4 regions of the Barrientosiimonas humi genome follow, and region 4 is predicted to be linked to each of the others. Evidence: riboswitches for the same ligand, from Rfam matches in the RefSeq annotation. Region 4 holds a riboswitch; each other region holds the start of a gene.
The links. A riboswitch is a leader RNA that binds a small molecule or an ion and turns the genes downstream of it on or off. The one in region 4 is predicted to bind S-adenosylmethionine.
Positions count from the first base shown of each region.

Region 1 (3,527 bases), 1.5 Mb from region 4:
GGTCGACGTCGCAGGCACGGCCCGTCGGCCGTCGCCGGCGTCGCTGTCGGCAGGGGGGTTCGACGCTGAAGTCACGAGCAACCTTCCGTCACGGGGCGGCGCCGTCTGGGCACCACGAGACACCGCCGGTCGGCGGCGCCCGAGTTGTTGGGGGTGGAGCGGGCCTCGCGGTCTGGGATCAATGTTCGCCTGATCGGGGACCTGATGAACGCTGATCTCCTGAACGCTCCACGACCATTATAAAACGACGCACGGGACGTTCTTTCCAACCGCCCACGCCGTGGCGTTGTTCCACCGTCTCCGGCGGCGGGTCGGGCGGCCCCCGAGCCCGACGTACGCCGGTGCCGGCTCGCCCCTCGGCGGCACCTCGGTCAGTCGGCGGCGTCGGCCTTGACCGCGAGCACCGGGCAGGCGGCGTCGAGCAGGATGCGCTGGGCGTTGGAGCCGAGGATCAGCTTGCCGACCGGGGTGCGCCGGCGCAGCCCGATGACGATGAGGTCGACGCCCTCCTTCTCGGAGACCGCGATGATGTCTTCGGCCGGGTCCTTCTTGTGCTCGATGGGGCGGCGCTCGACCTGCACGCCGGACTGCTCGGCCTCGGCGACGACGGCGTCGAGCTCGGACGACTGGCCGCCGCCGGAGTCCAGCACGATGAGCTGGGTGGACATCCGCCGCGCCTCGTCGACGGCGCGGGTCAGGGCGGCGCGCCCCTCGGCGGTCGGGACGAATCCCACGAGCACGGTCATCTCGAGCCTCCTGCGCTGCGGCGTCTCCGGGGCGTCGGCGCCACCGGTGCGGCTGACGCTACCCGACGCGGCGGTGGTGGCGGGAGGCCAATCGGGCGAGCTGGCCGGAGACGAGATCGGCGACCTGGTCGACCTCGACGAGGAACCCGTCGTGGCCGTGCGCCGACTCGATGACGGCGGCCGGACGGCGCCCGTGCGCGGCGGCCAGCTGCTGGGAGAGCTCCAGCGGGAAGAGCCGGTCGCTGTCGACCCCGGCCACCACGAGGTCGCCGGTGTAGCGGCGCAGCACCTTGGCGATGCCGCCGCGCCCGCGGCCGATGTCGTGGGTCGCCATCGCGCGGGTGAGCGTGACGTAGCTCCCGGCGTCGAACCGGGCGGACAGCTTGCGGGCGTGGTGGTCCAGGTAGCTCTCGACCGCGAACCGCCCGCCGCGCATCGGGTCCTCCCCCGGCTGCGGCGAGCGCCCGAAGCGCTCCTCGAGCTCCGGCGCGCTGCGGTAGGTCGTGTGGGCGATGCGGCGCGCGAGCCCGAGGCCCTGGTCGGGCGAGACGCCGCTGCGGTGGTAGTCGCCGCCCCGCCAGTCGGGGTCCTGCTCGATGGCCAGCGTCTGCGCCTGGCCCCAGGCGATCTGGTCGGCCGTCGCGGCGCCGCACGCGGCGACGACGGCGGCGGCGCGGGTGCGGTCGGGATAGGTCGCGACCCACTCGGCCGCGCGCATCCCGCCCATCGAGCCGCCGATGACCAGCGCCCAGGCGGGGATGCCGAGCAGGTCGGCGACCAGCGCCTCGACCCGGACCTGGTCGCGGATCGTGACCTCGGGGAACCGCGAGCCCCACGGCTGCCCGTCGGCGGCCTCGGTGGCGGGCCCGGTGGTGCCGCGGCAGCCGCCCAGCACGTTGGTGGCCACGACGAACCAGCGGTCGGTGTCGATGGCGGCGCCGGGTCCGACGAGCCCGGGCCACCAGCCAGCCGTCGGCTGCCCCGGACCGGGTGGGCCGACGACGTGGGTGTCGCCGGTGAGGGCGTGCTCGACCAGGACCGCGTTGCTGCCGTCGGGGGCGAGCGTGCCCCAGGTCTGGACCGCCACGACCACGTCGGGCAGCAGCCCCCCGGTCTCCAGCGGCACCGAACCCACGCGCAGCCCGAACGCGTCGGGGTTGGTGCCCGCACCGAGCGGGACCCAGCACTCCGGGCGGCGGCCGTAGGCCGGGCGCGTCAGCGGGCGGTGTCGGTCCTGCAGCGTCATCGGCCTCGCTCCCGGTCAGGGGGCTCGCACCTGTCGCTGCCCCGCGCTTGTCGACGGCGTCGCCGACCTTGTCCTCACCCGGGGCACCCCACCGCGGTGGAGGGTTGCCGCTCAGCCAGCCGGGGCTTGTCGCTGAGACTCTTGACGCGACCGACGCTAGCACCGGGCCGAGCGGTCAGACCGCCGCCTCTCGCGTCGTGGGACACAGGTCGAGCGGCCGCATCCCGTGGGTCACGACCTGCATCAGCAGCCTTGCCATGCGGTAGTCGGGGTCGGCCTCCAGGGCGCGGTCGAGCGCGACCAGCGCGAGCGCTCCCCCGCCGTGCGTCCAGCACCAGTACGCCAGCAGCGTGGCCGGAGCCGGCACCATCGGCTCCGGCGCGGAGCGCACCAGCTCGCGCAGCCGCTCGGTGACGCGGGTGACCTCGGCAGGGGTGAGCACCCGGTCGTCGAACGGCACGGCGCCCGCCCGGCGGATCGCCCGCGTGAGGTCGGGGAACAGGCCGGGCACCGTCATCGGCGTCATCGCCAGCCAGCCCATCAGGTGGTCGCGCAGGTTCCGCTCGCGCAGCGTCATCAGCACCGTGCCGAGGTCGCCGACGGGCAGGTCGCGCACCCTCGGCGCGTCGAGCGAGGGGTCGAGCACCCGGGCGAGCGCCGCGGGGTAGTCGCCCCAGACGTACGGGTTGGGGCAGGCGAGCCGTCTCGCCGCCTGCGCCGACCGCTCGAGCGCGTCGAGCAGCGCTTCCCCACCGGCGGGGCCGACGTGGTCGGGGTCGAGGTCGGGATCGTCGCGATCGTCGTCGGGCTCGCCCCACTCCGCCGCCCACGCGTCGTCCCAGTCGTCGCACAGGTCGTCGTCGGCCGTGGCCTCGGCCCAGTCGGCGAAGCGGTCGTCGAGGTCGTCGAGCTCGCCCTCCTCGTGCGGGCCGAGCACGCGGGTCTGGACCCACTGCGCGACCGCGCCCGGGCGCAGCGGAGCCGGGCGCAGCGAGCGCACCAGGTCCTCGCGCTCGGCCGCGGGCGTGCGCTCCCCCAGCACGTGGTCGGCGACGGCGGGGATGCGGTCGGCGGCGGGCACCGCCTGCCACACCTCGCGCGGGCAGCGGCCGCCGCACCGGCAGTCGTCGATGCACCACTGCGCGGGCCGGTCGCCCTCGGCGGGGCGCACCAGCACGACGTGGTTGACGGGGTTCGCCGCCCGCAGCGCCTCGGCCGCCTCGTCGGCGACGGCCGCGACATCGGGGGCGGCGGAGAACACCACGACGTCGTGCCAGGCGACACCGGCGCGCTGCATCATCTGCGTGACCTGGCGCAGCAGCTCCGCGCGCTGGTCGGGCGGGGCGACGATGTCGTACCTCGCGCTGGGGCCGTAACCGTCCGGCCCGCCGCCGAGCACGACGACGGACTCGCGGGGGTGGAAGCCCAGCAGGTAGGGGACGTAGGCGACGAGCTCGCCCAGCCCGTGCAAGACGTGTCGGGGTTCGGATCTGGTCTCGGTCATGCCCCCACGGTGCTGCGACCGGACCGCCCCG
Region 1 covers NZ_VFOK01000001.1:954,476-958,002, reverse strand. The annotation lists gene FB554_RS04520 (RNA polymerase sigma factor) at 1-123, opposite strand, end outside; gene FB554_RS04515 (universal stress protein) at 372-746, opposite strand; gene metX (homoserine O-acetyltransferase MetX) at 805-1,992, opposite strand; SAM riboswitch class IV at 2,031-2,139, opposite strand; gene FB554_RS04505 (DUF4192 domain-containing protein) at 2,168-3,496, opposite strand.
Region 1: another riboswitch for S-adenosylmethionine. It lies ahead of metX (homoserine O-acetyltransferase MetX); the one in region 4 lies ahead of FB554_RS11280 (flavin reductase family protein).

Region 2 (3,527 bases), 2.3 Mb from region 4:
GGCCATCGCGAGCTGGCGCTCGAACCGCGGGAGCAGCGGCGGCAGGTCGGTGACGTCGAACCAGCGCACGTCGCTGGACTCCTCGTCACCGACCCGCGGCTCCCCCGCGACCCAGCGGCAGCGGAACGCGTGGTCGAGGTACTGGCAGCGGTCGCCGTTGGGGTACTCCATCGGGATCAGCGACGACACGGCGAGCAGCCGCTCGACCTCGACCTGCACGCACGTCTCCTCGAGCACCTCGCGCTCGGCGGTGACGTCGGGCTCCTCGCCCGGGTCGCAGATCCCGGTGACGGGCGTCCACAGGCCGTTGTCGGAGCGGCGCACCAGCAGCACCTGCTGGCGCCCGTCGACCTGGCGCAGGACGTACGCCGACGTCCCCGGCAACCACAGCAGTCGGGTGCCGACGTGCTCGCGCAGGTCGGCGACGTACTCCGGGATCGGCATGACCCGAGTCTAGGAACCCGGGCCGACCACCTCAGACGGCCACGGGGGTGCGCGCCTCCGCGCGGTCGAGCGCGGCGCGCAGGTCGGCGACCAGGTCCTCCGGGGCCTCGATGCCCACCGAGAAGCGCAGCAGCCCGTCGCCGATGCCGGCGACCGCGCGCGCCTCGGGACTCATCGACGCGTGGGTCATCGTGGCGGGGTGGGCGACCAGGCTCTCGGTGCCGCCGAGCGACTCGGCCAGGGTGAAGCAGTGCAGCCCGTCGACGAACGCGCGCACCGCCTCCTCCCCGCCGCGCAGCTCGACCGACAGCATCGCGCCGAAGCCGTCCTGCTGCCGCGCGGCGATGTCGTGGCCCGGGTGGTCGGCGAGCCCGGGGTAGTGCACCCGCGCGACGGCCGGGTGGTCGAGCGCGGCGTCGACGAGGGCGCGGGCGTTGTCCTGGTGAGCGCGCAGCCGCACGTGCAGGGTGCGCAGCCCGCGCAGCGCGAGGTAGGAGTCGAACGGGCTGCCGGTGACGCCGAGCACGTTGCCCCAGTAGGCCAGCTCCTCGTGCAGCTCGGGCGTGGCCGCCACGACCGCGCCGCCGACGACGTCGCTGTGCCCGTTGATGTACTTCGTCGTCGAGTGCACGACCACGTCGGCGCCCAGCTCGATCGGTCGCTGCAGCAGCGGCGACAGGAACGTGTTGTCGGCGACCACGAGCGCGCCGGCCGCGTGGGCGGCGTCGGCCACCGCGCGCACGTCGGTGAGGCGCAGCAGCGGGTTGGACGGCGTCTCGACCCACACCACCTTCGGGCGCTCGCGCAGCGCCTCGGCGAGCGCGTCAGGATCGGTGAGATCCACTGTGCGACAACGGAACTGGCCCTTCGTCGACAGCGAGTCGAACAGTCGCCAGCTGCCGCCGTAACAGTCGTGCGGCACGACGATCGTGTCGCCGGGCGCGAGCAGCGCGGTCGTGCACAGCGCGATCGCGGACATCCCGGTCGAGGTGATGGTGCCGCCGAACCCGCCCTCGAGCGTGGCCAGCGCCTCGCCGAGGAGGTCGCGGGTGGGGTTGCCCGAGCGGGTGTAGTCATACTGCCCGCACTCGCCGAACCCGCTGAAGCTGAAGGTGCTCGTGAGGTGCAGCGGCGGCACGACGGCGCCGTGGGTGGGGTCGGCGTTGATGCCGGTGGTGAGTCCGCGGGTGAGGCGGGAGATGTCAGTCATGGTGTCCTCCTGGTCACAGGTGGCCAGCCATGCGGACCGGAGGCTGCGCGTCACCGGCGCCTGGTCAGACGTCTGCGACGCTCCATCTTCCGGCTGGCCCGAGGGCCGCCGCAGGACTTGGCACCTTTTCCGCGAGTTGCCTCGCGGAAGGCTGCCCCGGCGTCAACGGGCCTGTCCCTCAGCCGGTCTTGATGGATGTTGCGCGCGCCACGTTAACCGACCCGGCGCCGCCGTGTCCGGCACCGTCCGCTGGGTGAGCCGCGACGGACGTACGCCTAACATCACGCAGGTGAGCGAGCAGACCACCGCCAACCCGTTCCGGCCCGACGACTGGGCGCCCGTGCCCGGGTTCGAGGACCTCACCGACATCACCTACCACCGCGCGGTCGACGTGGGGTGCGTGCGGGTGGCGTTCGACCGGCCCGAGGTGCTCAACGCGTTCCGGCCGCACACCGTCGACGAGCTCTATCGCGTGCTCGACCACGCGCGGCGCACCCCCGACGTCGGCTGCGTGCTGCTCACCGGCAACGGGCCCGGCCCCGAGGGCACCGGCGCGGCCGGCAAGTGGTCGTTCTGCTCCGGCGGTGACCAGCGCATCCGCGGGCGCAGCGGCTATCAGTACGCCGACGGCGACACCGCCGAGTCCGTCGACGAGCGACGGGTCAAGGCCGAGGGCGGGCGGCTGCACGTCCTGGAGGTGCAGCGGCTGATCCGCACCATGCCCAAGGTCGTCGTCGCGGTCGTGCCCGGGTGGGCGGCCGGCGGCGGGCACAGCCTGCACGTCGTGTGCGACCTGACGATCGCGAGCCGCGAGCACGCCCGGTTCAAGCAGACCGACGCCGACGTGGGCTCGTTCGACGCGGGCTACGGCTCGGCCTACCTCGCCAAGATGGTGGGCCAGAAGTTCGCCCGCGAGATCTTCTTCCTGGGGCGGACGTACACCGCCGAGGACATGCACCGGATGGGCGCGGTCAACATCGTCGCCGACCACGCCGAGCTCGAGGCCGAGGCGCTGCAGGTCGCCCGCGAGATCATGGGCAAGAGCCCGCAGGCGCAGCGGATGCTGAAGTTCGCGTTCAACCTCACCGACGACGGCCTGATGGGGCAGCAGGTGTTCGCGGGCGAGGCGACGCGGCTGGCGTACATGACCGACGAGGCCGTCGAGGGACGCGACCAGTTCCTGCAGAAGCGCGACCCCGACTGGTCCCCGTTCCCCTGGTACTTCTGAGCGTCGCTGCGCGAAGGCAGTTCGCGGCCGGGCCTCGCGCCAGGCCCCGCAGACGGTGCCCCGATCGCGCGGACCGGCGTGAACTGCCTTCTCAGGGCGACACCCGGTGGATCTTGTGCTGCGCCGCCTGCGCGCGCGGGCGCACCACCATCGAGTCGATGTTGACGTGCTTGGGGCGGGTGGCGACGAACGCCACGCACTCGGCGATGTCCTCCTGGGTCAGCGGGTCGACCACACCGGCGTAGACCGCGGCGGCCTTCTCGGCGTCGCCGTGGAAGCGCACCAGCGCGAACTCGTCGGAGGCCACCATCCCCGGGTCGATCTCGCACACGCGCACCGGCTGGTCGAACATCTCCAGCCGCAGCGAGCCGACCATCGCGCGCACCGCGTGCTTGGCCGCGACATAGCCGCCGCCACCCTCGTACGACACGTGCGCGGCGACCGACCCGATCACGATGACCTCGCCCTCGGCGGCGACCAGCGCCGGCATGAGGTCCTGCACGCAGCGCGCGACGCCGATCACGTTGGTGTCGTACATCGTTCGCCACTCGTCGAGGTCGGCCTCGACCACCGGCTCGGTGCCGAGCGCTCCCCCGGCGTTGGCGACGAGCACGTCGAGCCGGTCGCCGACCTCGCGCGCGAGCG
Region 2 covers NZ_VFOK01000001.1:133,791-137,317, reverse strand. The annotation lists gene FB554_RS00670 (NUDIX hydrolase) at 1-444, opposite strand, end outside; gene metB (cystathionine gamma-synthase) at 476-1,654, opposite strand; SAM riboswitch class I at 1,734-1,852, opposite strand; gene FB554_RS00660 (1,4-dihydroxy-2-naphthoyl-CoA synthase) at 1,944-2,882, shown strand; gene FB554_RS00655 (SDR family NAD(P)-dependent oxidoreductase) at 2,974-3,527, opposite strand, start outside.
Region 2: another riboswitch for S-adenosylmethionine. It lies ahead of metB (cystathionine gamma-synthase); the one in region 4 lies ahead of FB554_RS11280 (flavin reductase family protein).

Region 3 (3,527 bases), 170 kb from region 4:
CACATCCGCTTGACCTCGGCGACGCCCGGTTCGCGCCGGCGGATCGCACCGCCCGCGACCACCACGCCGGCGCGCTCCAGCACGACGAACGCACCGTGCGGGGCGTCGAAGTCGGTCACCGGCACCTCGACCAGGCGCTCGTTGACGCTGTCGCGGGCGTAGCGGGTGCCGTACTCCACCTGCAGCTCCTCCAGCAGCGGGCGCAGCACGGGGTCGTCGACGGGCACGACGCGCGCGGTCACCTCGGCCGGCCGGTCGGTCGCGGGGGCAGCAGCCTCCGCCGGCCGCCCCTCGAGGCGGGCGACGAACGCCGAGGCGACGGCGCCCAGGGCGGCGAGCACCTCAGGGGCGAGCACGGCTCCGCCGCCCTCGTGCAGGCGCACCTGCTCGGCGAGGACGAACCGCCCGCCCCCGACGTACGCCGGCTGCAGCGACCGCAGGACCGGCGCCAGCGCGTAGTCACCGACCAGGGCGTGCGCCAGGCTGCCCCCGGTGACCAGCGGCAGGACCGCCTTGCCGGACAGCGCGTCCCGCGGCAGCAGGTCGAGGAACGCCTTGAGGAGACCGGAGAACGACGCGCGGTAGACGGGCGTGCCGACGATGACGGCGTCGGCCCGCTCGATCGCGGCGACCGCGTCGGCCACCGCCGGCGCCGTGGGGTCGGCGCGCAGCAGCGGCTCGGCCGGGAGGTCACGCAGGGCGATGGCCTGCACCTGGTGGCCACGCACCGCGGCGCGCCGGGCGACGTGGTCGACGACGGCGTCGGTGCGCGACGGTGCGGTCGGGCTGCCGGTGATCGTGGCGATGAGTGCCATGTGCGGATTCCCTTTGTTCCGAAGGCGATTCAGGACTTGGGCAGACCGGGCGGGTTGACCAGGGAGCGCGGCACGGCGTCGGCCTGCACGCCCCAGCGGTCGAGCACGGCGCGATAGCTGCCGTCGGCGATCGCTGCGTCGACCGCGGCGGCGAAGGCGGGCGCGAGACCCGACCCCTTCTTGCTCAGCACGCCGATGAGTCCCTGCCGCGACCCGCCGCCGGAGAAGCGGCCGATCTCGACCGTCTGCTTCGCGGTGTCGATGTGGTAGCGCACGTTGGGGCTCGGCCCGACGTAGGCGTCGATCTGGCCCGACTGCAGCGCGAGATAGCGATCAGCCGGGTTCTGGTAGTAGCGGATCGTCGCCCGGGGCCGCCCCGCCTTGACGTTGGCGGCGTTCCAGTCGACCAGGATCTTCTCCTGGTTCGTGCCGGACCCGACGGCGAGCGTGCGCCCCGCGATGTCGGCCCCCGACCGCACCCGCCAGGTGGCGCCCTTCTTGGCCTCGACCGAGATGTCGTCCTTGCGATAGGTGGCGAAGTCGTACTTGGCCTTGCGCTCCTCGGTCACGGTGACGTTGGACAGCACCGCGTCGAAGGTGCCGGCGTCGACCTTGAGGAAGAGGTTCTCCCAGGAGGTGACCGGCTGCTCGACGCGCAGGCCGAGGATCTCGGCGAGCAGCCGCGCGAGGTCGACCTCGACCCCGGTCGGTGTCGTGTTGTCCTCGGCGAGGAAGGCCAGCGGCGGGGTGCCGCCACCGCCCGCGGCGTTGCCGATGACGATGCTGCCGCGCTCGCGCACGGCGGCCGGGAGCCGGGCGGCCGCCGCCGCGTTCTTCGCGCCGGTCACGCGCTGCGCGCCGCTGCTGGAGCCCGCCGCGCGGGTCGCGGCGTTGCCGGGGTCGGCGCACCCGGCGAGGGCGCCCCCGGCGAGCAGGGTCAGGCCGCCGGCGAGCAGGGTGCGGCGGTCGAGAGAAGGGTTGGACGTCACGGAGGGTTCCTTCGGACGGACCGGCGGGCGGGCGTACGCTCGCGGCAGCCGGTGCGGGATCGCCGACCTGTCGGCGGATCCCCTTGCAGGACAGGGACTTTCGGGGTCTACCTGTCAGCGACAGAGGTCGCTTGCCACCTGCAGCAGATCGATGTGGCGACGGCGCACGAGGGCCTGGTTGCCGTTCATCCGTGAGTCTCCTGGATCGCGCTTGCGCGGCCGCTGCTGCGACCGAGCCAGGTCGTCACCCGGAGCACCCCACCGCGTCGGAGGGTTGCTGGCCAGCGAGCCGGGGCTTCGCGCTGACGCTCAAGACCTAACGAGAGATTATGGAATCCATTGCGTGGCGACAAGGAGGCCCCGCGGTCGTCTCGCCTGTCGAGAGCCCCACCACCCGGACAGGACCCCACCCGGCCACGAGACCCACCCCCACCCGGGCATGAAGCCGGGTTACGTGCGTTTGACCTCAATGCATGGGGGTCAAATGCACGTAACCCGGTTTCATGCGGAGTTGCGGGGGTCCGAGGGGCGGGGCGGGGGCGGGGGCGGGTCAGGCTGCGGCGGCGCTGTCGAGCAGCACCTGCTCGATCAGCTGGCGTGCCCACTGCAGCACCTCGGTGTCGCGCAGCGGGCGGCCGCCGACGGCGGCGGTGCGCGGGGCGGGCACCAGGATCTGGTGCATCGCCTCGCGGATGACCGTCCCCTTGTAGAGCCGCTGCAGCCGCAGCGCCTGGCTCTCGCGCAGGTCGACCGGGGAGAACCGCACGTTCTTGCCCTGCACCGCGATGTCGCTGATGCCGGCGCGGCGGGCCACCGTGCGCAGCCGCGCCACCTCGATGAGGTGCTGGGCCGGCTCCGGAGGCGTGCCGTAGCGGTCCTCCAGCTCCTCCACGATCGCGGCGAGCGCCGCCTCGTCCTCGACGGTCGCGAGCTTCTTGTACGCCTCCAGCCGCAGCCGCTCCCCCGGCACGTAGTCGTGCGGCAGGTGGGCGTCGACCGGCAGCTCGATCTTCACCTCCGACGGCGGCTTCTCGGCCGTGCCGTCGGAGCGGAAGTCGGCGACCGCCTCGCCGACCATGCGGACGTACAGGTCGAAGCCGACGCCGGCGATGTGGCCGGACTGCTCACCGCCGAGCAGGTTGCCCGCGCCGCGGATCTCCAGGTCCTTCATCGCGACCTGCATGCCCGCGCCGAGGTCGGTGTGGCTGGCGATCGTCTCGAGCCGGTCGTGCGCGGTCTCGGTGAGCGGCTTGTCGGGCGGGAACAGGAAATAGGCGTACGCCCGCTCGCGGCCGCGCCCGACGCGTCCCCGCAGCTGGTGCAGCTGGGAGAGGCCGAGCACGTCGGAGCGCTCGACGATGAGGGTGTTGGCGTTGGAGATGTCCAGGCCGGTCTCGACGATCGTGGTGCAGACCAGCACGTCGGAGCGGCGCTCCCAGAAGTCGACGACGACCTCCTCGAGCCGCTGCTCGCTCATCTTCCCGTGCGCTGTGGTGATGCGGGCCTCGGGCACCAGCTCGCGCAGCCGGGCCGCGGCCTTCTCGATCGACTGCACCTTGTTGTGCACGAAGAAGACCTGTCCCTCGCGCATCAGCTCACGCCGGATCGCCGCGGTGATCTGCTTCTCGTCGTACCCGCCGACGAAGGTCAGGACCGGGTGCCGCTCCTCGGGCGGCGTTGCGAGAGTAGACATCTCGCGGATGCCGGTGACCGCCATCTCGAG
Region 3 covers NZ_VFOK01000001.1:2,578,677-2,582,203, forward strand. The annotation lists gene ssuE (NADPH-dependent FMN reductase) at 1-815, opposite strand, end outside; gene FB554_RS12110 (transporter substrate-binding domain-containing protein) at 845-1,804, opposite strand; SAM riboswitch class IV at 2,007-2,121, opposite strand; gene mfd (transcription-repair coupling factor) at 2,355-3,527, opposite strand, start outside.
Region 3: another riboswitch for S-adenosylmethionine. It lies ahead of FB554_RS12110 (transporter substrate-binding domain-containing protein); the one in region 4 lies ahead of FB554_RS11280 (flavin reductase family protein).

Region 4 (3,527 bases):
CGCGAGCACGAACGACCCCGTCAGCGTCATCAGCGCGACGATCACCACGCGGGCGTCGAGGCTTACCTCGGCGGCTACCGTCTGGCCCACCACCCCCGGACCCCGCACCGAGCCCACCGACGAGGAGCCCGCATGACCGCCCTGCTCATCACCGACGTACGCCCGTGGGGCCGGAGCGCGACCGACGTCGCCGTCCTCGACGGCCGGATCGTGGCCGCGCTGCCCGAGGGGGTCGAGCCGCAGGTGGTGCCGGGACGCGGCCGGCTGCTGCTGCCGTCGTTCTCCGACGTGCACGTGCACCTGGACTCCACCCGCATCGGGCTGCCGTTCCGCGAGCACACCGGCTCGCCGGGCATCTGGCCGATGGTGATGAACGACCGCGCCAACTGGCGCTCGGCAGAGCTGCCGGTCGCCGAGCGGGCAGAGCTGACCCTCGGCCGGATGATCGCCCGCGGCGCGACGCGGGTTCGCTCCTACGCCCAGATCGACGTCGACGCCGGGCTCGAGCGGTTCGACGCGGTGCGCCGGGCCAAAGAGACCCACGCGGGCCGCTGCGACGTCGCGGTCATCGCCTTCCCGCAGGCGGGGCTGCTGCGCGAGGAGGGGACGGTTCCGCTGCTCGAGGAGGCGCTGCGCCAGGGCGCCGACGTGATGGGCGGCATCGACCCGTGCACGCTCGACCGCGACCCCAAGGGCCACCTCGACGTGGTCTTCAAGCTGGCCGAGCGATACCAGGTCCCGATCGACATTCACCTGCACGAGCCCGGGCACCTCGGGGTGTTCAGCACCGACCTGGTGATCGAGCGGGTGCGCGCGCTCGGCATGCAGGGGCAGGTCACGATGTCCCACGCGTACGACCTCGGCTCGGTCGACGAGGCCACCACCCGGCGGCTGGTCGAGACGTTCGCCGAGCTCGACATCGCGATGGCCACCGTCGCCCCGGCCAGGCAGCAGGGACTGCCGCTGACGGCGCTCGCCGAGGCGGGCGTACGCGTGGGGCTGGGGGAGGACGGGCAGCGCGACTACTGGTCGCCCTACGGCAACGCGGACATGCTCGACCGCACCTGGCAGCTGGCGTTCACCCACGGCTTCCGGGCCGACGAGCTCATCGAGCACTGCGTCGCGATCGCGACCGTGGGCGGCGCGGCGGTGCTCGACGCGACCGCGCCGCGGCTTGGCGGCGTCGCCGACCGGCCCGGTCTCGAGGTGGGCCACCCGGCCGAGCTGCTGCTGGTCGACGGCGAGACCGTGACCTCGGCGGTGATGGACCGCGGCACCGACCGCACGGTGATCCACGCCGGACGCGTGGTGGCCGACGGGCTGGCCCTGGTCCCAGGTGCTGGACAGGGCTTGCCCGACTGGCGGACCTCTCAATAACGTCTCGTTATCCCATCCAGAGCGGCTGAGAGACCTGGCTCGTCGACGCCGCAGCAACCGCCTCGCCCGAGGAAGGTGCTAACGCCAGGACCGATGGCCGAGAGGACGCTCCGCGATGTCACAACCCCTCACCGTGCTGCCCCGACGAGACGCCCCGATCGACCTGCGCCCGGCCTTCCGGCAGGCGGCCAGCAGCGCCTGGGTCATCACCAGCTCGCACGCTGGTCAGCCGGTCGGCTTCACCGCGATCTCCGTGGTGTCGGTGTCGGTGGACCCGCCGCTGGTGTCGTTCAACCTCAACCTCACCAGCTCGAGCCGGTCGACGATCGAGCAGTCCGGCCGGGTGGCCCTGCACCTGCTCGCCGACGGGCAGGCTGACCTCGCCCGCCGCTTCTCCGCCGACCGCAGCCAGCGGTTCGCCTACGACGGCACCTGGCGCTGGCACGCCGACGAGCTGCCCGCGCTCACCGACCCGGTGCTGCGCCTGTCGGCCGCCGTGGTCGGCGTGCTGGAGGCCGGCGACAGCCTCGTCGTGACGGCGGAGGTCACCGACCTCGAGCGCGCCGAGGGCGTGCGTCCGCTGGTGCACCACGACGCGGTCTACCGCGCGCTCGACTGAGTCGCGCGCAGCGCACCGGACCTCGAGAACCCAAACCCCACAAGGAGTTTCACGCATGTCTGTCGACCCTCTGAAGTTCGCCTACTGGGTGCCCAACGTGTCCGGTGGTCTCGTCGTGAGCACGCTGCCGCAGCGCACGAACCACTCACCGGCGTACAACATCGACACGGCGCGCGTGGCCGAGCAGAACGGCTTCGAGTACGCCCTGACGCAGGTGCGCTACCTCGCGTCCTACGGCGCCGACGCCCAGCACGAGTCGACCTCGTTCTCGCAGCTGCTGCTCGCCAACACCGAGAAGCTGAAGGTCATCGCGGCCGTCCACCCGGGCTTCTGGCAGCCGGCGGTGCTCGCCAAGCTCGCGGCGACCGCGCAGGAGTGGAGCAACGACCGGTTCGCGCTCAACGTCGTGTCGGGCTGGTTCAAGCAGGAGTTCACCAACCTCGGTGAGCCGTGGCTGGACCACGAGGAGCGCTACCGCCGCTCCGAGGAGTTCATCGAGGTGCTCAAGGGCGCCTGGAGCACCGACGACTTCACCTTCCGCGGCGACTTCTACCGCACCCGCGACCTCACCTTCCGCCCCCAGCCGAGCACGCCGCCGGAGGTCTTCCAGGGCGGCAACTCCACCAGCGCCCGCAAGATGGCCGGCCGCCTGTCGGACTGGTACTTCATGAACGGCAACACCGTCGAGGACGTGCGCGACCAGGTCGAGGAGGTCTCCGGCTACGGCCAGGAGCACGACCGCCGGCCGGGCTTCGGGCTCAACGGGTTCGCCGTCGTGCGCGACACCGAGGACGAGGCCCGCCAGGTGGTGCAGGACATCATCGACAACGCCGACGAGGACAAGGTCAAGGCGTTCGGCGAGGCCGTGAAGCAGGCCGGCAAGGCCAGCTCGGACGGCAAGGGCATGTGGGCCGGCTCCGACTTCAAGGACCTGGTGCAGTACAACGACGGCTTCAAGACCGGCCTCGTCGGCACGCCCGAGCAGGTCGCCCGCCGCATCGTCGAGTACAAGAAGGTCGGCGTCGACCTGCTGCTCGTCGGCTTCCTGCACGTGCAGGAGGAGGTCGAGCGCTTCGGCAAGGAGGTCATCCCGCTGGTGCGCGAGCTCGAGGGCGAGGCCGACGCCGAGCGCGGCGCCGCCTGACCAGGCTGGATCAGACCTGGCCCGACTCCCACATCCGGGCGGCGATCTCCACCCGGTTCCGCACGCCCAGCTTGGTCTGGATGCTGCCGAGGTGGGTCTTGACCGTGCCGAGCGAGATGAACAGCTCGGCCGCCACCTCGGAGTTGGTACGTCCGCGCGCCACCAGGCGCGCGACGTCCAGCTCCCGCTCGGACAGGTCGGCGACGCCGGGCACGGCGGGCGCGGACGAGCCGGCGGCGCGGGTGCGCTGCAGCAGACGCACGGTCAGCTCGGGGCTGATGAGCGCGTCCCCGCTGGCCGCCGCGCGGATCGCCGAGACCAGCAGGTCGGGTCCGGAGTCCTTCAGCAGGAAGCCGACCGCGCCGTCGGCCAGGGCGGTGTCGACGT
Region 4 covers NZ_VFOK01000001.1:2,406,229-2,409,755, reverse strand. The annotation lists gene FB554_RS17810 (hypothetical protein) at 1-90, opposite strand, end outside; gene FB554_RS11285 (amidohydrolase family protein) at 133-1,377, shown strand; SAM riboswitch class I at 1,387-1,477, shown strand; gene FB554_RS11280 (flavin reductase family protein) at 1,493-1,996, shown strand; gene sfnG (dimethylsulfone monooxygenase SfnG) at 2,052-3,140, shown strand; gene FB554_RS11270 (response regulator) at 3,151-3,527, opposite strand, start outside.